One region of the Arthrobacter sp. 01N444 genome, then DNA from elsewhere that is predicted to be linked to it. Evidence: riboswitches for the same ligand, from Rfam matches in the RefSeq annotation. Region 1 holds a riboswitch; each other region holds the start of a gene.
The links. Region 1 has a riboswitch for thiamine pyrophosphate ahead of thiO (glycine oxidase ThiO). Riboswitches for the same ligand answer to the same signal wherever they lie in the genome.
Positions count from the first base shown of each region.

Region 2: it holds a riboswitch for thiamine pyrophosphate, as region 1 does, so the genes downstream of both, thiC (phosphomethylpyrimidine synthase ThiC) here and thiO (glycine oxidase ThiO) in region 1, are expected to answer to the same signal.
Region 3: it holds a riboswitch for thiamine pyrophosphate, as region 1 does, so the genes downstream of both, AC1DKN_RS14870 (bifunctional hydroxymethylpyrimidine kinase/phosphomethylpyrimidine kinase) here and thiO (glycine oxidase ThiO) in region 1, are expected to answer to the same signal.
Region 4: it holds a riboswitch for thiamine pyrophosphate, as region 1 does, so the genes downstream of both, AC1DKN_RS15250 (ECF transporter S component) here and thiO (glycine oxidase ThiO) in region 1, are expected to answer to the same signal.

Region 1 covers NZ_JBFTRB010000002.1:447,999-453,708, forward strand. Annotated here, with positions in the region: gene AC1DKN_RS04375 (RNB domain-containing ribonuclease) at 1-367, opposite strand, end outside; gene AC1DKN_RS04380 (ferritin-like fold-containing protein) at 406-1,080, shown strand; gene thiE (thiamine phosphate synthase) at 1,118-1,816, opposite strand; TPP riboswitch at 1,843-1,963, shown strand; gene thiO (glycine oxidase ThiO) at 1,957-3,267, shown strand; gene thiS (sulfur carrier protein ThiS) at 3,264-3,500, shown strand; gene AC1DKN_RS04400 (thiazole synthase) at 3,506-4,330, shown strand; partial or broken gene AC1DKN_RS04405 (HNH endonuclease) at 5,284-5,710, opposite strand, start outside.
Region 2 covers NZ_JBFTRB010000006.1:251,588-257,297, reverse strand. Annotated here, with positions in the region: gene AC1DKN_RS10065 (VOC family protein) at 434-1,309, opposite strand; gene AC1DKN_RS10060 (amidohydrolase family protein) at 1,385-2,491, opposite strand; gene AC1DKN_RS10055 (GNAT family N-acetyltransferase) at 2,495-2,995, opposite strand; TPP riboswitch at 3,072-3,179, shown strand; gene thiC (phosphomethylpyrimidine synthase ThiC) at 3,175-4,980, shown strand; gene AC1DKN_RS10045 (alpha/beta fold hydrolase) at 4,977-5,710, opposite strand, start outside.
Region 3 covers NZ_JBFTRB010000013.1:58,562-64,271, forward strand. Annotated here, with positions in the region: gene AC1DKN_RS14865 (Rne/Rng family ribonuclease) at 1-1,712, shown strand, start outside; TPP riboswitch at 1,861-1,958, shown strand; gene AC1DKN_RS14870 (bifunctional hydroxymethylpyrimidine kinase/phosphomethylpyrimidine kinase) at 2,028-3,590, shown strand; gene rplU (50S ribosomal protein L21) at 3,993-4,301, shown strand; gene rpmA (50S ribosomal protein L27) at 4,363-4,626, shown strand; gene obgE (GTPase ObgE) at 4,744-5,710, shown strand, end outside.
Region 4 covers NZ_JBFTRB010000014.1:24,158-29,867, reverse strand. Annotated here, with positions in the region: gene AC1DKN_RS15270 (MrpF/PhaF family protein) at 1-228, shown strand, start outside; gene mnhG (monovalent cation/H(+) antiporter subunit G) at 260-610, shown strand; gene AC1DKN_RS15260 (DUF4235 domain-containing protein) at 685-948, opposite strand; gene AC1DKN_RS15255 (heme-degrading domain-containing protein) at 988-1,533, opposite strand; TPP riboswitch at 1,721-1,864, shown strand; gene AC1DKN_RS15250 (ECF transporter S component) at 1,931-2,578, shown strand; gene AC1DKN_RS15245 (ABC transporter ATP-binding protein) at 2,607-4,265, shown strand; gene AC1DKN_RS15240 (energy-coupling factor transporter transmembrane component T family protein) at 4,262-5,065, shown strand; gene AC1DKN_RS15235 (UDP-N-acetylglucosamine 1-carboxyvinyltransferase) at 5,226-5,710, shown strand, end outside.

The DNA.
Region 1 (5,710 bases):
GAATCCGGCCGTCCGGGGTGTAGAAGGTCTGGCCGCGGCGCCGGGTCTCGGCGTCCAGCGCCCCGCCCGGGGCGACAAAGGAGGGGACGTCGGCGATGGCGTAGAAGACCTTGTAGCCGCCGTTGCTCCGTTCGATAAACAGGGCCTGGTCCAGGTCGGTGGACGATGCCGGATCGATAGTCACGAACTCGACGTGCGTGAGGTCAAGGTCCGGGAGCTTGTGCTCGGCCACCGCCGCCTCCGCGTCGCGCAGCACATCCTCGGGGAACGGGCCGGGCAGTTCCAGCGTGGTGCGCAACGCCTTGAGTGCCCCGGCAAGCTGGTTCTGCTGCTCGTGGACACTGGGGGTCAGGCGATGATGTGACACGAAAATCAGGGTAGCCCGATTTCCGCTATTAGTCTTGGATGATGAGCGCAACTGCGGACGATCCTGCCCTCTACAACAGCTTCCTTGCCGACCTGCTGGGAGTCTTGGCGTACGGCGAGCTTTCCGCCTTCGAGCGGCTGTCCTCGAGTGCCCGGTATTCGCCCACGCTGCATGACCGTGCGTTGCTGGGCAGGATGGCGGTGGTCGAGTTCCAGCATTACGAACTCGTCCGAATCCGGCTCGAACACATGGGCCTGGATACGGAGGCCACCATGCTGCCGTTCCAGCCCTCGGTGGACCACTTCCACGAACGCACGCGCCCGTCGGACTGGTACGAGGCCCTCATGAAGGCCTACGTGATCGACACGGTCGCCGCGGACTTTTACGGCGTCGTGGGCCGGTACGTCGACGCCGCGACCCGTGAGTTGATCGGGCAGGTCCGCTCCACCGGTGAGTCCACGGCCGTGCTGCAGGCGCGCATCAAGGCGGCCCTGGCCGATGACCCGCGGCTGGCGTCGCGCCTGGCGTTGTGGGCCAGGCGTCTGCTGGGGGAAGTACTGAACCACGCCCAGCGTGTCAGCGCCGAGCACGCGTTCCTCGGCGGACTGTCAGGGCTGGACGACGCCGGCGCCCGGGCGCTGGTCAACGGCCTGGCAGCCGAACTCGCAGCGAATCACGCGCGCCGGATGACGGAGCTGGGTCTCGCCGGATAGATTCAGTGCCGGCCGGCATTACTGGCTGGGGACCTGCTTAGGATGCGGCGGCGTCCAGCGCCGCCAGCAAGGCTCCGGCGGCGTGGGCCGGATCAGTGGCGTCGGTGATCGCCCGGACCACGACGATCCGCCGGGCACCGGCATCGACTACCTGCTCCACGTTACTGAGGTCGATCCCGCCGATCGCGAACCACGGCAGCACGCTTTCGTCGACCTTGCCGGTTCCCTCCGCGTCCGCCCCGCCGATCGCCTGGGCGGCGTAGCGCACCAGATCGAGGCCGACGGCGGCGCGTCCGGGCTTGGTGGGCGTCGCCCACACGGGGCCCACACAGAAATAATCGAGCCCTTTGCGGCCTGGCGCGGCAGCGATGGCGGCGTCCACCTGCTTCGGGCTGTGGGTGGACAGGCCGATCACGGCATCCTTGCCGAGAAAGCCGCGGGCGGCGTCGAGCGAAATGTCCTTCTGGCCGACATGGAACACCGGAGCCCCGGACAGGGAGGCGATGTCCGCCCGGTCATTGACGGCCCACAGCCGCCCGTGGCGCTGCGCTGCGGTGTGCAGGACCTCCAGCAGTTCCAGCTCCTCGGAGGCCTCGAGCGACTTGTCGCGCAACTGGATGATGTCCACGCCGCCGGCGAAGGCGGCGTCCACGAAGTCCTCGAAGTCGCCGCGGTCCCTGCGGGCGTCGGTGCAGAGATAGAGGCGGGCGGTGGTGTGGAGAGGGTCCTGGCTCATGGGACCAGCCTAGTTCCTCTAAACTGGGCGCATACCGCGGGAGCCCGCAGCAGCCATGTCGCCGCTGCCCGGCTGAGAGGGCGTCAGAGCCGACCGCTTGACCTGATCCGGCTAGTACCGGCGTAGGGAAGGAATTTTTCATGGGCACACGAGCAGGCCGTGCAGCCGGAGCCGCAAATGACGCCGCCGCCCAGGTTTGTGACACAGGGACCGGTACCGCAGAGGGAATCATCGCGGGGGATACGACTGCCGACGTGGCCGTGATCGGCGGCGGGGTGATCGGCCATGGCATCGCGTTCGAGGCCATCCGCTCGGGCCGATCCGTGGTCCTGATCGATGATGCTCCCGGCAGCGGAGCCAGCTGGGCCGCGGCCGGCATGCTGGCCCCCGTGAGTGAACTGCACTACCAGGAGGAACAGCTCCTGGAACTGATGCTCGAGGCCTCCCGGTTGTGGCCAGGATTCGCTGCAGCTCTCGACGCCGGTGCCGCCGGCGCGGATTCCCCGGCGGGTACCGGCTACTTAACGACGCCGACCCTGGCGGTGGGGGCCGACGCGGCGGACCGGCGCGCGCTCGCGGACTTGAGGGAAGTCCAGAAGGCATGCGGCCTGGCCGTGGAGCCACTGACAGTGCGCGAGGCGCGCACCCGGGAGCCCCTCCTGAGTCCCGGCATCTCGTGTGCCTTCGACATCCCGGCCGACCACCAGGTGGACCCCCGCCTGCTGATCACCCTGCTCGCCGGCGTGCTCGGTGCGGAAGGCGGCAGCTTCGTCCGGCGGCGCGCGGCAGGCCTGCTGTGGCAGGACGGACAGGTGGCAGGTGTGCGGTTGGCTGGCGGCGGTACCGTGCGGGCTGCCGAGACCGTGGTCGCCAACGGGCTCGGCGCCGCCGCGCTCGAGGAGCTTCCGGCCGGGCTGGCGCTGCCGCTGCGGCCCGTCTACGGCGACATCCTCCGGCTCCGCGTGCCTCCGCATCTGCAGCCGCTGCTCACGGCCACCGTGCGGGGCATGGTGCGCGGCATCCCGGTGTACATCGTCCCCCGCCAGGACGGCACCGTGGTGATCGGGGCCACCCAGCGGGAGGATGGACCGTCGGATCCGCACGCGGTTTCCGCCGGCGGCATTTACCAGCTGCTGCGGGATGCCCAGCAGCTGGTGCCTGCGGTCGCCGAGCTGGAGCTTTTGGAAGCCACGGCGCGGGCGCGGCCCGGAACCCCGGACAATGCCCCGCTGCTGGGGCGGATCGCACAAGCGGACGGCGGCGACGTCCCGGGACTCATCATCGCCACAGGATTCTTCCGGCACGGCGTCCTGCTGACCCCCGCCGCTGCCGCCGTGTGCCGGCAACTCATGGATTTCACGCCGGACCCGCGCTGGGCCGGGTTCCGCCCCGACCGTTTTTCCCGCATCCCGGTTACGTCCGGGGACAGCCCCAAGAAGGAAGCAGCATGAACATCCGACTTAACGGAATGGATCAGAGCGTCGCCGACGGCGCCTCCGTCTCCACACTCGTCAGCCAGCTCACTGGCCGGAGCATCGGCCCCGACGGCCGCGCCGCCGACGGGCGGAAGCTCGGTGTCGCCGTCGCCCGCAACGCCGAAGTGGTGCCGCGCAGCCAGTGGCACGCCACGGCGCTCGCCGACGGCGACGACGTCGAACTTGTCACGGCAGTCCAAGGAGGATGACCAGCATGAACGAGACGACGTTCGCAGGAACACAGGCCGTCCCCATGACCGGTGCGGTGGCCGATCCGTTCGTGGTCGACGGCGTAAGGCTCGGCTCCCGCCTCATCATGGGAACCGGCGGTGCGCCGAGCCTGGACGGGCTCGGGGCGGCGCTGGTGGCGTCCGGGACGGAGCTGACCACGGTGGCGATGCGCCGCTATTCGCCGGCGGAGACGGGCTCGCTGTTCCAGCTGCTCGAGGACCATCAGATCCGGGTACTGCCCAACACGGCAGGCTGCTTCACCGCCAAGGACGCAGTCCTCACCGCCGAGCTGGCGCGGGAGGCCCTGGAAACGGACTGGGTCAAGCTCGAAGTAATTGCCGACGAACACACATTGCTGCCGGACGCCGTCGAACTCGTGGACGCAACCGAACAGCTCGTGGCCCGAGGCTTCAAGGTCTTCGCCTACACGAACGACGACCCCGTGCTTGCCCTCCGGCTCGAAAACCTCGGCGCGACGGCCGTGATGCCGTTGGGCGCCCCGATCGGCACCGGACTGGGCATCCTGAACCCGCACAACATCGAGCTGATCGTCTCGCGCGCGTCCGTGCCCGTGGTGCTGGATGCCGGGATCGGCACGGCCTCGGACGCTGCCCTGGCGATGGAACTCGGCTGCGACGCCGTGCTGTTGGCTACGGCGGTGACCCGTGCGCAGAATCCGGTGCTCATGGGCGAGGCCTTCAAACATGCCGTCATCGCCGGCAGGCTGGCGAAAGCGGCCGGCAGGATCCCGCGGCGGGAACACGCATTGGCGTCCTCGGCAATGGAAGGCCGGGCCGAGTTCCTCTAACGCCCGCTCGGCCGGCGGGGCTGATCTGGTTGCGCCGGCCGGACCTCCTGATCACCCTTGCTCTTGATGACGCGCCGGCGCGATCATCGGTAGGCCCGGCCCGGTCCGGCCCGGCCGGGTCGACGTGCGGCGGGGACGAACCGGGTATGCCGTCGGTCCGCATCCGGATGGTCCACAGTCCTCGTGGATCACGTGGTTGTGCGAGTACGCAGGGTCCCATTAGCGCGCTGGTGAAACTTTCACGAAGAATGGCGTTGCCACTTCTTTGCCTTTCCAGCTGCCCTTTTCGAGGTCAGGTGCCATCCCTTGCAGCCTCCGCATGGGTATACGCTCGCGGGCAACTTGCCCCCAGATGACGAGCCCTGCCGGATGATTTCCTTGAGCGCGCGGTTCGCGTGCCAGGGGGTGGAGTAGGTGATCTTGGTGCAGCTTGCCATCGAGCGAAACCCTTCTTGAAAGAGTACGCGCGTGGCTCATATCCACACTTGAGCGCCACCTAACAGTGGCGTCCCAGGTTCCACATGATTGTGTCGTTCAAGGCACAAACTATCGCAGCCCTAACTGCGTTGCAATCGTGAGTCTTCGGCGCAAGATTCTCTGAGGAATAACCACCGCTCCCAGAGCTCTTATTATCGACCTGTCCCGTTGTCCAGCCCAGTGGTTCCGGCGCGGAACTACTACGTGATTGGGTGGGCTTCGCCCCCGGACGCGGAGAGATTCGGCCGGTGTCCAGGACCTGGCCCTCGCCGCCGAGGACGACGGGGATCATGTCGAAGTCGCAGCCGATATTGCGCGCGGTGGAGGCGGTGACGTGTCGGCGGGACTAGCCGTAAGCGCCGCGGGGCGCTACTGGTGGGCGGAAGTATCTGTTCCACCCGGCCGTCCGGGCCGCTGCCGTTCGACCCCCACGGTGACCCGGCCGTCAGGGCTTCTGTCACGCGGCGGCCACGGGGTCACTCCAGACGGAAGTAGGTGTTCCGGCGGGGTGTCTGGGCGGGGTCGAGGTGGGGTGGCGGGATGAACCAGGGGATGCCGGTGCGCATCTGGATGCTCCAGTGTTCCTTATGGATCACGTGGTGGTGATGGGAGCAGAGCAGGGTGCCGTTGCCGGTTCCGGTGGTTCCGCCGCGGGACCAGTAGGTGATGTGGTGGGCCTCGCACCAGGGGGCCGGGATCGTGCATTGGGGGAAGGCGCAGCCCCGGTCCCGGGCCGTGATGGCCTTGCGGATGTGTGGCGGGAAGATGCGGGAGGCGCGGCCGATGTCCAGGACCTGGCCCTCGCCGCCGAGGACGACCGGGATGATGTCGGCGTCGCAGGCGAGCTTGCGGATGGTGCCTGTGGTGACGGGGCCGGTGAACAGCAGCGTCCCGGTGCCGTGC
Region 2 (5,710 bases), on a different contig from region 1:
CGGCTGCGAGCAATGGACATGCTCCGACGTCCTGCCTGGAAACAGTGGACATGTCCCTCGCTGGCCCGGGAACCCGACCAAGGCCCGATGGGCATGCCCTCCCCTGGCCCTGAGCACTGGACATATGGCAACTATGTCCATTCCCGGCTGCGAGCAATGGACATGTTCCAGTCTCCTGCTGGCGAAGAGTGGACATGTCCCTCGCTGGCCCGGGGAACCCGACCAAGGCCCGCTGGACATGCCCTCCCCTGACCCTGAGCACTGGACATATGGCAACTATGTCCATTCCCGGCTGCGAGCAATGGACATGTTCCGGAGTCCCGGCCGCGAGCAGTGGACATGCCCAGCGTTCCCGCCGGCGAAGAGTGGACATGTCCGGGGGAAGCTGTGCGCGCTGGACATGTCCAGCGACCAGCGTGCCTGGGGAGAACTTCTAGCGCACGGCGACGCGGATCCGGTTGCGCCACGGATCCTCGAAGCGCAGCTCGGCGCCGGTGTGGTGGGATTCGACGCCGGCAACCTTGAGCCGGTCGGCCAGGGCCGCGACGTCGTCGCCGGAGGGCACCTCGATGAGGATCTCGCCCAGGCCCAGCGTGTCGCGCCGGGGGCCCGCGCCGCGGCTGTTCCATACGTTCATGGCCATGTGGTGGTGGTAGCCGCCGGCCGAGACGAACAGCGCCTGGCCGTGCCAGCCCGCGGTCTTCTCGAAGCCGAGCGTGCCGACATAGAAATCATGCGCCGACTGGACGTCGCCGACCTGCAGGTGGACGTGCCCGACGCCGGCGGCGGCCTGGCGCTGGCCGGCCACGGACTCCTCGGTCAGGTATTGCTGCAGGTAGCGCTGCGGCGGCAGGGCGAGACTGTCCATGACGACGTTCTTGCCCTCCCAGGACCACGCCGCCCGCGGCCGGTCCCAGTACAGCTCGATGCCGTTGCCTTCGGGGTCGTTGAAGTAGAACGCCTCGCTGACGAGGTGGTCCGCGCTGCCGGTGAAGGACTGGGGCTCGTACTGGGCCGCGGTGGCGATGGTGGCCGCCAGGGAGTGCTGGTCCTCGAAGAGGAGGGCGGTGTGGAAGAGCCCGGCCTCGCCGCGGGAAGGTAGATTCAGGCCCGGGGCAGGCGCCAGATGCACCAGCGGCTTCTGCTGGCGCCCAAGGTAGAGCCCGCCGTCCTGTTCGGCCACAGTCTCCAGGCCGAGGGCGCGCTGGTAGTAGTCGGTCATGAGCTTCATGTCGCCGACCTTGAGCATCACGGTGCCCATGGTGAGTTCGGCAGGAAGGAGGTCCTGGGTGCTGGCTTCTGCGGTCATGGCAATGCTCCGTGGATTCTGTAGCCACCGGCCTTCGGCGACTCTACATAAGGATAAATTACTTGAAGCTTCAATTTATTCCAAAACATGGACTGGCACCCGGTCCACCGGCAGCCCACGCAGCACGATATGCCGGATCCGGCGGAGCGTGGCCGGATTGCTCCGCGGATCTTCGGCCGTGACGAGGACATCAGCGCTTGCCCCTTCACCGATGGACTCCGCGCCGAGCCAGGTCCGCGCGGACCAGCTCGCGGCGTTGAGGGCGGCAGCGGCGGAAAGGCCGGCGGCGTGCAGGGCCTGGATCTCGTCCACGATCCTGCCATGGCTGATCACGCTGCCGGCGTCGGTACCGGCATAGATCGCCAGCCCGGCCTCGTGGGCTTCGAGGATCCGCTCCGCCCGGCGCTCCCACAGCGAGCGCATGTGGGCTGCGTAGCGGGGGAACTTGGCCGCCGCCCGGGCGGCGATGTCCGGGAACGTGGCGATGTTGATCAGGGTGGGCACGATGGGAACACCCTGTTCGAGGAAGCGCGGCAGGTGCCGCGGCAGCAGCCCGGTGGCGTGCTCGATGCAGTCGATCCCGGCGTCGAGCATGTCATCGAGGGTGTCTTCGGCGAAGCAGTGTGCGGTGACGCGGGCCCCCTCATCGTGGGCGGCACGGACGGCGTCCTTGACCGTCCGGGCGGGAAAACTGGCGGCGAGGTCGCCGGCGTCGCGGTCGATCCAGTCCCCCACGAGCTTGACCCAGCCATCGCCCGCGCGGGCCTGCTTCCGCACGGCCTCGACGAGATCCTCCGGCTCGACCTCGACGGCCAGGCCCGGCAGGTAGCGCCGGGCCCTCGCGAGGTGCCGGCCCGAGCGGATGATCCGGGGCAGGTCCGCGCGCTGCTGGAGCCAGCGTGTGTTGTGGACGGCGCCGGCGTCGCGGACCAGGAGTGTCCCGGCGTCGCGGTCCGCCAGGGCCTGGGATTCCGCGGTGTCCTCGGTAACGTCCCCGCCCGGGCCCAGGCCGATGTGGCAGTGCGCGTCCACGAGGCCCGGAATGACCCAGCCGTCGAGCACGAGGTCAGGCGCGGCGGCCGGACGGCGGAAGGTCAGCAGGCCCTCCACCGACCAGAGCCCGTAGCGGACCTGGTCCGCCGCGGTGAGGATGGGGCCGCTGAACTCGATGATGCCGGTCATGACCTAAAGCCTAATCCGCATGACGATCCGCCGGCCAAGACCGTCCAGCCCCAGCTGCGCTTCGTGGATCCGCAGGGCGCCCAACGCCTGTCCTGGCTGGGCGAGTTCCTCGAAACCGCAGCTCGCATAAAACGGCGCATTGAACGGGACGCCTGCGAAGGTGCAAAGCGTCATCGATAAATAGCCCCGGCTCCGGGCCGCATCAAAGGCCGCCTCCACCAGGGACCGTCCGATCCCCCGCCCGGCGGAGTCCGGCTGCACGGAGAGTTGTTCCAGATGGGCCTGGCCGCCGACCTCGTCAACGCGGGCAAACCCTACGGGCGGGTTTCCGGCGACAAGTATGAACAGCGGCTCAACCGGCGTCGTCAACTCCGGAGCCGGGAGCGCCCGGTTCCCCAGCTCCGCTTCGAGGATGCGGTCTGCTGAGGCCTCGAGAACCGGCAGCGCCGGGATATCTTCCGGCGTCGCCATCCGGATGCGGGGCACGGCCCTGGGCAGAGTCACAATGCCACGCTAACACCGCGGCCCGACCGCACTCCGTCACACTCGAGGGCCGGCCGGAGGTGCGTGGTAGTTTCGTCTACGACCACACGGGTGCCCCTGCAGGGGCTGAGATCGGGCTGACGCAGCCTGCGACCGTTGAACCTGTCCGGGTAATGCCGGCGAAGGAAGTGAGCTTTTCCGTGAACACCCAAGTGACACAGCACAGCCCTGTCCAAATTCAGTCCGCAGCCACCACGCAGTCGCTGAAGTCCCACTCGCTGGCCTTCAGCACGGACCCGGAGCATGGCATCCGCGTGCCGGTGACCGAGATCGCCCTGGAACCCTCCCCGGGCGGCGTCCGGAACCCGCCGTTCCGGGTGTACCGCACTGCCGGCCCGGGCAGCGATCCGGTCCGCGGGCTGGAGCCGTTCCGCACCCCCTGGATTGAGGCCAGGGCGGACACCGAACCCTACGCCGGCCGCGAACGGGAGCTGCTCGACGACGGCAAATCGGCGGTGCGCCGCGGTGCCGCGTCGGCCGAGTGGCGGGGCGGCCGGCCGGTGCCGCGCCGGGCCGTCGAGGGCAGGACCGTCACGCAGATGCGCTACGCCCGGGACGGTGTCATCACCCAGGAAATGCGGTTCGTCGCGCTGCGCGAGAACTGCGATGTGGAGCTGGTGCGCAGCGAGGTGGCCGCGGGCCGCGCGATCATTCCCAACAACGTCAACCATCCCGAATCCGAGCCGATGATCATCGGCAAGGCGTTCCTGGTGAAAATCAACGCCAATATCGGCAACTCCGCCGTGACCAGCTCCATCGCCGAGGAGGTCGACAAACTCCAGTGGGCCACGCAGTGGGGCGCGGACACCGTCATGGACCTCTCCACCGGGGACGACATCCACACCACGCGCGAGTGGATCATCCGTAACTCCCCCGTCCCCATCGGAACGGTCCCGATCTACCAGGCGCTGGAGAAGGTCAACGGTGAGGCGAACGCCCTGACCTGGGAGATCTTCCGGGACACCGTGATCGAACAGTGCGAGCAGGGCGTGGACTACATGACCATCCACGCCGGCGTGCTGCTGCGGTATGTGCCCCTGACGGCCAACCGGGTCACCGGCATCGTGTCCCGCGGCGGTTCCATCATGGCCGGCTGGTGCCTGGCGCACCACCGGGAGAACTTCCTGTACACCCACTTCGATGAGCTGTGCGAGATCTTCGCACGCTACGACGTCGCGTTCTCGCTGGGCGACGGGCTGCGGCCGGGCGCGACGGCGGATGCCAACGACGCGGCACAGTTCGCCGAACTGGACACCCTGGCCGAGCTCACGCAGCGGGCCTGGGACTTCGACGTGCAGGTCATGGTGGAGGGCCCCGGGCATGTGCCCTTCCACCTCGTCCGGGAAAACGTGGAGCGCCAGCAGGAACTCTGCAAGGGCGCCCCGTTTTACACACTCGGGCCGCTCGTCACGGACATCGCACCGGGCTATGACCACATCACCTCGGCGATCGGCGCCACCGAGATCGCCCGCTACGGCACCGCCATGCTCTGCTACGTCACGCCCAAGGAACACCTCGGGCTGCCGAACAAGGACGATGTGAAGACGGGCGTGATCACTTACAAGATCGCCGCCCATGCCGCGGACCTCGCCAAGGGCCACCCCGGCGCGCACGAACGCGACGATGCCCTGTCCAAGGCAAGGTTCGAGTTCCGCTGGCGGGACCAGTTCGCGCTGTCCCTGGACCCGGTCACGGCCGAGGCCTTCCATGATGAGACGCTTCCCGCGGAGCCGGCCAAGACAGCCCACTTCTGCTCGATGTGCGGTCCGAAGTTCTGCTCCATGCGGATCAGCCAGGACATCCGGGACGAATATGGATCAGCAGATTCGCAGGCCGCCCGTGCGCAGATGGCGGCCGGAATGCGGGCGAAGAGCAACGAGTTCCTCGCCTCGGGCGGCAAGGTCTACCTGCCGCCGCCCTCGGTGGGAGAACCCGCAGCTTCCTAGGACGCCCGGGCGTGCTGGTGCCGGCTGACCTCGGCGATGTAGGAGCGGATGGCCCGGTCCCCTTCGGCTGAATCCTGGGGCCGGTGCCCTCCCGGCGCCGTGCGGTGCAGGGCGCCGGTCTCGCGCAGGTAACCGGCGATTTCCTCATACAGCGGTTCCCAGCCGCCGGTCAGGACCAGGGTCGGCACGCCCGGCACGATCTGCAGCGGGGCTTCCCACGGCGGCGCCTGCAGGCGGAGCCGGCGCGCAGCCCGGAGGGCCTCCGGCGTCGTGGCCCCGGGGGCGTCCGCCGCGAACGCGCGGCGGATGAACTCCCGCTGGAAGTCATCGTCGCTGAGGTTGTGGCGGACGTCGAAGAGCGGCTGCATGAGGGCCCGGTGCGCGGCGGTGGCCGGGAGTTCCGCGGTCAGGGACAGGCAGGCCGGTTCCACCAGGGTCAGCGACTGGACGAGGTCGGGCCGTTCGACGGCGGCCATCATCGCGGCGATCGCGCCCTGCGAATGGGCCACCACATGGCCGCCGGCCTCGCCGCGGCCGTCGTCTGCCAGCGAGGCGAGCACGATGGCGGCGTCGGCGGCGAAGCTGGATTCGAGCGGTTCCGCGACGGCGTCAAACCCGTGCCGCCGCAGGAACAGGGCGTCGTAGTCCAGCGCCATTCCGTGCTGTTTTGGCCACGCGGCGGCGCCAAAGCTGCCGTCCCCGTGGACGAAGACTACGCGCTGCTTGAACA
Region 3 (5,710 bases), on a different contig from region 1:
GGTACCTCGTGTACGTGCCCGGCGGTTCCATGACCGGCATCTCCCGCAAGCTGCCCGACGTCGAACGCAACCGCCTCAAGCGGATCCTCAAGGACCGCCTGCCCGAGGACGCGGGCGTCATTGTCCGCACCGCGGCCGAGGGAGCTTCCGAGGAAGAGCTGACGCACGACATCAACCGCCTCCGCGCGCAGTGGGAAGGCATCGAGAGCCAGTCGACGTCCACCAAGATCCTCGCCCCCGAGCTGCTCTACGGCGAACCTGACCTGACCATCAAGGTGGTCCGGGACGTCTTCAACGAGGACTTCTCCAAGCTGATCGTCTCCGGCGAGGAAGCCTGGGACACCATCGAGGCCTACGTCACCTACGTCGCGCCGGACCTCGTGGGCCGGCTCGAGAAGTGGACCAAGGACACGGACATCTTCGCGGCCTGGCGCATCGACGAGCAGATCCACAAGGCCCTGGACCGGAAGGTCTTCCTGCCCTCGGGCGGTTCGCTCGTGATCGACCGCACCGAAGCCATGACCGTGGTGGACGTTAACACCGGCAAATTCACCGGCTCCGGCGGCAACCTCGAGGAAACCGTCACCAAGAACAACCTGGAAGCGGCCGAGGAAGTCGTCCGGCAGCTGCGCCTGCGCGACATTGGCGGCATCATCGTGATCGACTTCATCGACATGGTGCTCGAATCCAACCGCGACCTCGTGCTGCGCCGCATGGTGGAGTGCCTGGGCCGGGACCGGACTAAACACCAGGTGGCCGAGGTGACCTCGCTGGGCCTCGTGCAGATGACCCGCAAGCGGATGGGCACCGGGCTGCTGGAAGTCTTCGGCGAACAGTGCGAAACATGTGCGGGCCGCGGCATCGTCACCCACGACGAGCCGGTGGAGCACCGCCGCGCCAACACGGTCGCCGCGGAGCACTATGTGCCGCGCACCGAGGCGCAGCCTGCTGCCCGCCCGGAACGCAAGAGCCGTCGCCGCGGCCGGGGAGGCCAGGGCGGAGAGACCGCGCCGGCCGCACCCGCGCCCGTCCACGCCGAACCCACCGAGGCCGAACGCCACGCCAAGGCCGAGGCCACCCGTGCCGCGCTGGCCAACATCGCTGCCGCAGCGCACGCCGCGCACCTGCACGACGGGGAGGCAGCCGCAGCCAGCGACGCCGGGGCCCGCCAGGCCGCCGTCGACGCCGTCACGCAGCTCGCAGCCGCCGACGAGGCAGCCGGCCGCCCCGCAACGGTGCTGACGTTTGGCGGCGAGCAGGTGGCCCTGCCCTTCGTCGAGCACGCGGAGGACGCGCCGTCACCGGCCCTGACCCTGGACCTGCTGACCGAGGCCTTCGCAAACCTGGGCGAAGCCGAGGCCGGCAAGCCGGACCAGGCCGCCGGCCTGGCGGCCGGTCAGGCAGCAGCTGTTGCCGCACCGGAAGCCACGGCGCCCGAGGCGCCGTCGGCCGTCCGCGCTGCGGAGGCGCCGGCGTCACGCACAGCTGACACCACGACGCTGCGCGGCCGCCGCGGGCGCCGCAACCGGAGTGCCAGCCGCGCCCAGGGCGCAGCCAACGAAACCTCCGTGGAGCACCGCGAGGCAACCCGGCCGGCCGCGGCCGGATCGGTCCACGAGGCCAAGGCTCCCGCTGCGGCCGGGCCTGCGTCCATCCCGGCCGGCAACGAGCCGATCATCCTCGGCGTCGGCGTGCCGGCGTCGGAGCTGTAGTCCTCCGCGACTGACCACGTCCCCGTCCGGTCATTATTTCGACTGGTCGGGCCGCGGGTCCGGGTCATGGCAGACGTAACATACGTCCGCCCGGGCCCGGGCCCGCTCGTGCGTTAACGGGTCCTCCGGGTGGCAAGGGCTAGGCTGGAACACTGACACGGGGTGCCGGGCATCGGGCCGGCTGAGATCCAGACCCGTTGAACCTGTCCGGTTAGCACCGGCGAAGGGATGTCTTCCTTGTCCGCGAAATCGAATCCGTCCGAGTTCCTCCCGCCCAATTTTCTGCACAACGAGTCTCTGCCGGCCCCGCCGCGCATTCCCCGCGTGCTGGCCATCGCCGGCTCCGATCCCTCCGGCGGGGCCGGAATCCAGGCCGACCTGAAGAGCATCGCGGCGAACGGCGGCTACGGCATGGCCGCCATCACCGCCCTGACAGCGCAGAACACGCAGGGCGTGCGCGCCGTCCACGTCCCCCCGGCGGCGTTCCTCACGGCGCAGCTGGACGCCATCAGCGACGACATCGGCATCGACGCCGTCAAGATCGGCATGCTCGGTGACGCCGCCGTGATCGACGCCGTCCGCGGCTGGCTGGAAAAGGTGCGCCCCGCCGTCGTGGTCCTGGACCCGGTGATGGTCGCCACCAGCGGTGACCGGCTCCTGCAGGAATCGGCCGAGGCCGCCCTGCAGGCCCTCCTGCCGCTGGCGGACCTCATCACGCCCAACCTCGCCGAACTCGCCATCCTGCTCAAGGAACCCGTCGCTGCCGAGTGGTCCGAGGCCCTGGCGCAGGGCAAGCGGCTGGCCGCCCTGACCGGCACCACCGTCCTGGTTAAGGGCGGACACCTCCAGGGCGCCGGGCCGGGGGACGGGCATGCCCACGACGCCGATGCCCACGACGCCGATGCCCACGACGTCGACGGCCACGGCGCCGGCACCGGCTGCCCGGATGCGCTGGTCAACACCGGCGGCCTGCTCGGCCAGGAAACGGTGGTGGTGCCGGGGGAGCGGATCGCGACGCGCAACAGCCACGGCACCGGCTGCTCCCTGTCCTCGGCCATGGCCACCGTGCAGGCCAGGGTGGGGGACTGGGAAGCGGCGCTGCGGGAAGTCAAGCCGTGGCTGCTGGGCGCGCTCCGCGGAGCCTCGGCCCTGGACGTCGGCTCCGGCACCGGCCCGGTCCACCACTTCCACCACCTGCAGCACCTCCAGGCCGGGCAGGGTCCGGCGGCGGGGGAGTTCGCCGCAGCCCTGCGCGCAGGAGCCGCGGGCGATCTTGAGGCGATCTACGCCCTCGACTTCGTCCGCGGACTGGCCGACGGCACCTTGCCCGAGCACGAGTTCGCGTACTACCTCGCCCAGGACGCCATCTACCTCAACGGATACTCGCGGGTCCTGGCCCGGGCCGCGGCGATTGCCCCCACCGAGGCCGAGCAGCTGTTCTGGGCCCGTTCGGCGCAGACCTGCCTGGAGGTCGAATCCGAGCTGCACCGTTCCTGGCTCAGCACCCGCCCCACGGCCTCCACCCTGGGCCCGGTCACGAAAGCGTATGTGGACCACCTGCTGGCCGCCTCGGTCTCCGGCAGCTATGGCGTCCTCGTGGCGGCGGCGCTGCCCTGCTTCTGGCTCTACGCCGAGGTCGGTTCCACGCTGCACCGGGAGTTCCTGGCCGGCGGCGCCCCCGGGGAGCACCCCTACGCCGGCTGGCTGCGGACCTACGCCGACGAGGACTTCGCCGCCGCGACCCGGCAGGCCATCGCGTACACGGACACGGCGGCCGGGCGGGCATCGGAGAGCGAGCGGCAGGCCATGGCCCTGGCTTTCCGGCAGTCATCGCGCTACGAAGTGGACTTCTTCGACGCGCCGCGGCTGTACGCCTGACGCGAGCTGGTCCGGACTACCGGTACGATGGTGGGGCACGGTTCCGGAAGTCGTTGCGGCAACACAGCTCAAGATGGTCAAGATCCCGGCCAAGAACATTGGCAGGGACTTTGCATCAAGATGTTGTGGCGCCTATCACGGACTACCCGCCGGAACCAGCCTCATTTGCGGCCGAAGGCAAAATTAGCGTATTCTAGATCTTCGGTGCTTACGCCAACACTTGGGTTATGACCCTGAGAACGGTCCGCTTGGAATTCCAAATGGATTTGTTCCGGGGATAGCTCATGGGTTCCCCCGAGGAATCCACCGGCGTTGAGGCACAGCGTGAGCCGGTCCAAAGAATTTGGCCCCTGGTTCCGCACGCAAATCTAGTAATAAACGTCGAGAGAAGTGAGTTCCCCAGTGGTGTACGCGATTGTCCGCGCAGGCGGCCGCCAAGAGAAGGTTTCCGTTGGAGACTTCGTTACCCTGAACCGCGTCCCCGGTGGAGCCGGCAGCACCTTTGAGTTGCCCGCACTGCTCCTGGTGGACGGTGACAAAGTCACGTCTGCTGCTGCGGACCTGGCCAAGGTAACGGTTACGGCTGAGATCCTCGAAGACCTCCGTGGTCCGAAGATCGTCATCCAGAAGTTCAAGAACAAGACCGGTTACAAGAAGCGTCAGGGCCACCGTCAGGAACTGACCAAGGTCAAGATCACCGGTATCAAGTAACTCTTCGTTACTGTTCAGGTTCCAGCAGATTCCCCAGAATTTTTGAAGGCAGGCATTTCAAATGGCACATAAAAAAGGCGCGAGTTCCACTCGCAACGGTCGTGACTCCAACGCCCAGTACCTCGGCGTCAAGCGCTTCGGTGGCCAGGTAGTTTCCGCAGGCGAGATCATCGTCCGCCAGCGCGGCACCCACTTCCACCCGGGCGCCGGCGTAGGCCGCGGCGGGGACGACACCCTGTTCGCCCTGACCCCCGGTGCTGTCGAGTTCGGCACCCGCCGTGGTCGCCGCGTTGTGAACATCGTGGCTGCTGCAGCTGCAGAGTAACAATAAGTTCTAAATCGGTGGGGCGGGCCATTAGGTCCGCTCCACCGGTGTTTTAACCGCATTACAATCATCTTGGGCGCCTTTGGGGGTCCGGGGAACAGCACTGAGGAGATCCACGTGGCGAGCTTTGTAGACCGGGTAGTACTGCACGTATCCGGCGGTACCGGCGGCCACGGCTGTGTCTCCGTCCACCGCGAGAAGTTCAAGCCCCTCGGCGGTCCCGACGGCGGCAACGGCGGCAACGGCGGCGACGTCATCCTGCGCGTTGACCCCCAGACCACCACCCTGCTCGACTACCACCACGCGCCCCACCGGCACGCCACCAACGGCGGCCCCGGCATGGGCGACTGGCGCGGCGGCAAAAACGGCGAAACCCTGATCCTTCCGGTGCCGGTGGGCACCGTGGTGAAGTCCAAGTCCGGCGAAGTCATCGCCGACCTCGTGGCCGAAGGCGACGAATACATCGCCGCCGCCGGCGGGATCGGCGGCCTCGGCAACGCCTCGCTGTCCTCCCAGAAGCGCCGCGCGCCCGGCTTCGCGCTGCTCGGCATCGAAGGCGAATCCAGCGACGTCGTCCTGGAACTGAAGTCCATCGCCGACATCGCCCTCGTCGGCTTCCCCTCCGCCGGCAAGTCCAGCTTGATCGCCGCAATGTCCGCCGCCCGGCCCAAGATCGCGGACTATCCCTTCACCACCCTCATCCCCAACCTGGGTGTCGTCCAGGCCGGTGAAGTCCGCTTCACCATTGCCGACGTCCCCGGCCTGATCGAGGGTGCCAGCGAGGGGAAGGGCCTGGGCCACCACTTCCTGCGCCACGTCGAGCGGTGCGCCGCCCTGGTGCACGTGCTGGACTGCGGCACGCTCGAATCGGACCGCGATCCGCTCTCCGACCTCGCCATCATCGAGGCCGAGCTGGAGAAGTACGCCGTCGACATGAGCTACAGCGGGTCCGACGGCGAAGTCGTTCCGCTGAACCACCGCCCCCGCCTCGTGGCCCTGAACAAGGTTGACCTGCCGGATGGCAAGGACATGGCCGAGTTCGTCCGCCCGGAGCTCGAATCCCGGGGCTACAAGGTCTTCGAAA
Region 4 (5,710 bases), on a different contig from region 1:
GCGGGGGCGATCGTCCGGATCGCGCGGGGGCCCTCGCTGCTGGACCGGGTTCTGGCCGCCGACGTGCTGCTGGCCATCTTCGGCGCGGCCCTGTGCATCGACATGGCCGCCAACCGGCACCTGAACAACCTGATGCTGCTCGTTGCCATTTCCCTGATCGGCTTCGTCGGCTCGGTCACCGTGGCCCGGTTCGTGGCCGACAGACGGGAGGGCGTCCGTGAATCCTGACACAGTGATCGACGCCGTCTCCGCCGTGTTCATGGTGACCGGAGCCCTGATGTCCCTCGCGGCCGCCATCGGGCTGCTGCGATTCCCGGACCTCATGAGCAGGATGCACGCGGCCACCAAACCGCAGGTCCTCGGCCTTTTCCTGCTGCTGGCGGCCCTCGGCCTGCAGATGCGCACCTGGTCGGTGTGGCCCGTCCTGCTGGTGGCCTGGCTCTTCCAGCTGCTCACCGTCCCCGTGTCCGCCCACATGGTGGGCCGGGCCGGCTACCGGACCAAGCACCTGCACCCGGAGCTGCTGAGCTCCGACGAGCTCGAGGCGGTAGTCCAGAAGGCCGCCCAGCAGGCGGCCACGCACGGAGCGAACGACGACGACGACCGCTGAGCCCCCGTCCGGCCCGGCGGACCCGGCCGGGGCCTTCGACTGCCGCGGCGGGCGCCGCGGCTGGTCGGGTCAGGTCAGACGACGTCCTGGGTCTTGGCGAAGCGGGTGATCGCGCGCTGGGTGCCGCGGTTGGCGAGCACCTGGATGATGGCGCTGACCGAGGCGGAGATCAGGGCGAACGTCAGGGCCGAGCGCAGGGTGGTGGGAACGTCGTCCTCCTGGCCCTTGGGCGGCTTGTTGCCCGTGGACTTTTCCCACATGGTGTCCACCAGCTTGGTGCCGGCAAAGCCGGCCAGGAGGCTGACGCCGGTGCCGAGCAGCTTGATGAGGATGTTCATTCTTCGGTCTCCTTGGGACGGGAACGGTTTTCCCCTAGCCTAGCGTTCCGGGGTGAGGACCATCCGCAGGGCCTCGACCACGAGTTCGTGATCCGCCTTCTGGGGCAGGCCGGAGACGGTGACGACGGCGACGGCGCCCGTGCCGCGCACGTAAATGGGAAACGCCCCGCCGTGGGCGGCGAACTCCGACTGATCCCACCAGGCGTTGTCCTCGATCCTTCCGCCGGCAGCGCGGGCCCGGAGGCCCACCAGCAGGGACGGGACCTCGTACCGCAGGGCGGTACGCTTCTTGGCGTTGATCCAGCGCTCATTGTCCGGTGTGGCGCCGTCCAGCGCGGCGTGGAAGAGCACCTGCTCGCCTTTGGTGATGTCGACGGCGATGGGCAGCGAGCGTTGCCTGCCCAGCTCGACAAGGAGGAGCCCGAGGTCCAGGGCGTCATCCTTGCTGAACGACGCGAACTGGAGCGCCTCTATCTCGGCCAGCACGCGGCCAATGAGCGCCGCCAGGGAACCCCGCGGCTGCGGCTCATTGGAGTCGGGATCGTATTCCCCGGAGGGATCTTGGGTGACCGGTGTGTGCGACAAAATATTCCAGCTTTCCGGTGGGTGACGAGGCCGCCCGCTGGCGGGTCCGGGGGTCCGGCACGACGACTCTACCAAGAGGGTTTTCCGGGCCGCCGGGACTGCCGCCGTCCGGTCCACGATTGTGACGGCACACCACTGAAATCCCGGCCGTCCGGGTGTAAACTGAGCCAGCCCACAAGGGCGAAAATAATTACGACAGGGGAGCGCCGCCGTCGGGCATCGCCGGAACAATCCGGGGAAACCTTTGGTGGGCGCTGAGAGTGCGGACAGCCGCAGACCCTCGAACCTGATCCGGTTAGTACCGGCGCAAGGGAGTCGAGTTCTCAGGATGCGCGGAGGGCGGCGGAAGCCGAGACCGGCCGGCGCACCCTCCCCTCCTGTTCCTCAGGAGGACGACATGACAGATATTTCAGCACAGCATGGTTCCGCCAGCCGTTCATCCGCCCGGCGCAACTACAGCTGGCGCGTGGTGGACATTGTGGTGGCCGCGTTGATCGCCGTTGCCGGCGGCGTCATTTTCTGGGCCTGGTCCCAGGGCGCGAACCTGATCTCGACTCCGGTCAACGCGGTCTACCCGCCGTTGAGCGGACTCTACGCCGGCGGCTGGATGATCCCGGCAGTGCTGGGCATGCTCATCATCCGCAAGCCGGGCGCCGCGCTCTTCTGCGAAACCGTCGCGGCCACCGGCGAGCTCATCATGGGTTCGCAGTACGGCACCACGGTGCTGATCTCCGGCATCCTGCAGGGCCTCGGCGCCGAACTGGTCTTCGCGGCCTTCCTCTACAAGAAGTTCAACCTGCCCGTCTCCGTGCTGGCCGGCGCCGGCGCGGGCCTCTTCTGCGGCCTGAACGATTCCTTCCTGCCGTGGGGCTGGAACATCGCCTACGAAGCCGGCGACAAGCTCGCCTACATCGTCTTCACCACGATCTCCGGCGCAGTGATTGCCGGCGGACTGGCCTGGCTCGCCACCCGCGGCCTGGCGAAAACCGGAGTGCTGGGCTCCTTTGCCTCCCGCAAGGCCGCCACGGAGCCCGTCTTCTCCTGAGCCCCGTCGCTGAATCCTGCAGAGAATCATGAGATCTTCACCGGGCGTCCGGCCGGCCGCCGTCACGGCCCGCGGCTGGGGCTGGCGGCATGCCGGACGGACCAGGCCCGCCGTCAGCGGCCTTGACCTGGACATCCAGCCGGGGGAGCGCGTGCTCCTGCTGGGGCCCTCCGGCGCCGGCAAGTCGACGCTGCTCCACGCCCTGGCCGGCGTTCTGGGCGACGGCGCGGCCGGCGACTCCGGGGACCCGGGCGACTCCGGCGACGCCGAGAACACAGACGAGACCGGCAGCCTCCTGATCGACGGCGCCGCGCCACGGGCGCAGCGCGGCCGCGCCGGGCTGGTGCAGCAGGACCCGGAAACGCAGGTGGTGCTCTCCCGCCTCGGCGACGACGTCGCCTTCGGGGCGGAGAACCTCGCCGTCCCGGCGGCGGAGATCTGGCCGCGCGTGCGCGAGGCCCTCGACGACGTCGGGCTGGGACAGCTGCCGCTGGACCACCCGACGGCGGCCCTCTCCGGCGGGCAAAAGCAACGGCTCGCGCTCGCCGGGATCCTCGCGATGCGGCCAGGGCTGCTGCTGCTCGACGAGCCGACCGCCAACCTCGACCCCGCGGGCGTCCTGGAGGTCCGCGACGCTGTGGGCCGCTGCCTGGACAAGACAGGCGCCACGCTGGTGGTCGTGGAGCACCGGGTGGGGGTCTGGAAAGACCTGGTGGACAGGATCGTGGTGCTGCAGCCGGGGTCCGCCACGGACTCCGCGGTCTTGATTGACGGACCGCCGGACCGGGTCCTGGCCGAGGCGCGGGACATGCTCATCGGTGCGGGCGTCTGGGTGCCGGGCTACGTCCCGGCGACGCGGATGCGGACACCGGCGCGGGGTGCGGGACAGACTCTGCTCGCGGCCGACGCGCTCGCGGTGTCCCGCGAGCGGCCGCGGCGGGCCGGGCTGCGCGACGGCTTCCGCACCATCGCGCCGCGTCCGGTCCAGTCCGGGGTCTCGGTCCGGGTCCGCGCCGGCGAGGCGCTGACCATCACCGGACAGAACGGCACAGGGAAGTCCACCCTGGCGCTGACGCTGGCCGGTCTCCTGCGGCCCGTCGCGGGAACAGTCTCGGCCACGGCGGAGCTGAGCAGTCCTGCCACTGGTCACTCCAGTGGTCGCTCCAGTGGCCGCGTACGCGACGGCGCCGGACCCGATCCCTACCGGTGGAGGGCCCAGCAGCTGATCGCCAGGATCGGAACCGTCTTCCAGGAACCCGAGCACCAGTTCGTTACCGGCAAGGTCCTCGACGAGCTCATGTTCGGACCGCGCCACCTCGGGTACGGCGAAGACCGCGTGGACGAACTGCTGGAGCGGCTGCGGCTGACGGAGCTTGTGGACGCCAACCCCTACACGCTCTCCGGCGGCGAGAAGCGGCGCCTTTCGGTTGCCACTGTGCTGGCGGCGCACCCCCAGGTGCTGGTCCTGGACGAGCCCACCTTCGGCCAGGATGCCAATACCTGGGCCGAACTCGCCTCGTTCCTCACCGAGCTCCTCGACGCCGGCACCGCCGTCGTGTCCGTGACGCACGACGCCGAATTCAGCGCCGTCCTCGGCGGCGCCGAACTCCGCCTCCGGCCACGGGAAACCGCCGCCGCGGACGCTCCCGGCCCGGATCTCGAGCTGCCGGAGGGGGCCTCGCCATGAGGGACGCCCTGAGCCTGCGCGGCAATCACGCGCTGCTGACCCGAGCCAACCCGCTCGCCAAGTTCACGGCGGTCACCCTGATCACCCTGGTCCTGGCGCTCTCCATTGACTGGGTGTCGGCGTCGGTGGCGCTGGCGTTCGAACTGCTGCTCCTGCCGCTGGCGGGCCTGACTGTGGCCTTGCTGTGGCAGCGCGGCTGGCCGCTGATCCTCGCCGCGGCGCTGGGCGGCTGGAGCACGGCCATCCTGGCGGCCGATTCCGGACCCGTCCTGCTCGATGCGGGGATCTGGTCCGTCAGCTCCGGTTCCCTGCAGCTGGGGATCGGCTTCATGCTCCGCGGGCTCGCGATCGCATTGCCCGCGGTGCTGCTGATGAGCTGTACCGACCCCACGGACCTGGCCGACGCCCTGGCCCAGAACGCGAAACTGCCGCACCGGTTCGTCCTGGGCACCCTGGCCGCGATGCGGCTCGTCGGAATCATGGCCGAGCAATGGCAGACCATCGGCATGGCCCGGCGGGCCCGCGGCGTGGGCTCGAGCGGCAACCCCTATCAGCGGTTCCGCGCCACGCTGGGCCAGAGTTTCGGCCTGCTGGTGCAGGCGATCCGGAGCGCCTCGCGGCTCGCGGTGACCATGGAGGCCCGCGGGTTCGGCGGTGCCGCCCGGACCTGGGCCCGGCCCTCCACGTTCAGCGGACTCGATGCCTGGGTGCTGCTGGGCGGGCTCGGCATCGCCGCCGCCGCCGTCGCCGCGGCCCTCGGCGCGGGCACCTGGAACCTCGTCTTCCTCACCCGCCAGTAGACCGGCGCCGCCGGCCGGGCAGCCCGGGAGGCCCGGCGGGGCGGCCCGGGAGTTCCGGCGGCCTGCCGGTTATCGCATGGCGTGGGTATCCGTGTGAGATTGGCGCCATTCCGGCCGGAATTGCCGTGGTTTAAAAATCATGCGTGATATTTTCGGGAGCATGACTCAACCGACTGCTGAACACGTAGGCATCCTGCTCCGCGAGGCGCGCGGCGCCAAGGGCTGGACCCAGGGGCAACTCGCCGCCGAGCTGGGCACCAGCCAGAGCGCCATCGCCCGGATGGAACAGGGCAAGCAGAACCTGAGCCTGAAGATGATCCAGCGCCTGGAGGCGATCGTCGGGCACAGCATCGTCAAGGTGGGCCGGCCCCAGATGACCCACCTGCGCGTCGAGGGCGGCCGCACCCTCGCCGGCGCGGTGGACGTCAACAGCAGCAAGAATGCCGGCGTCGCGCTGTTGTGCGCCAGCCTCATCAACCGCGGCACCACCACGCTGCGCAGACTTGCCCGGATCGAGGAAGTCAACCGGATCGTGGAGGTGCTGACCAGCATCGGCGTCGAGTGCACCTGGCTCAACGCGAACGACCTCCAGATCCGCCGCCCCGCCGTCCTGGACCTGGCCTCCATGGATGTGGAGGCGGCCCG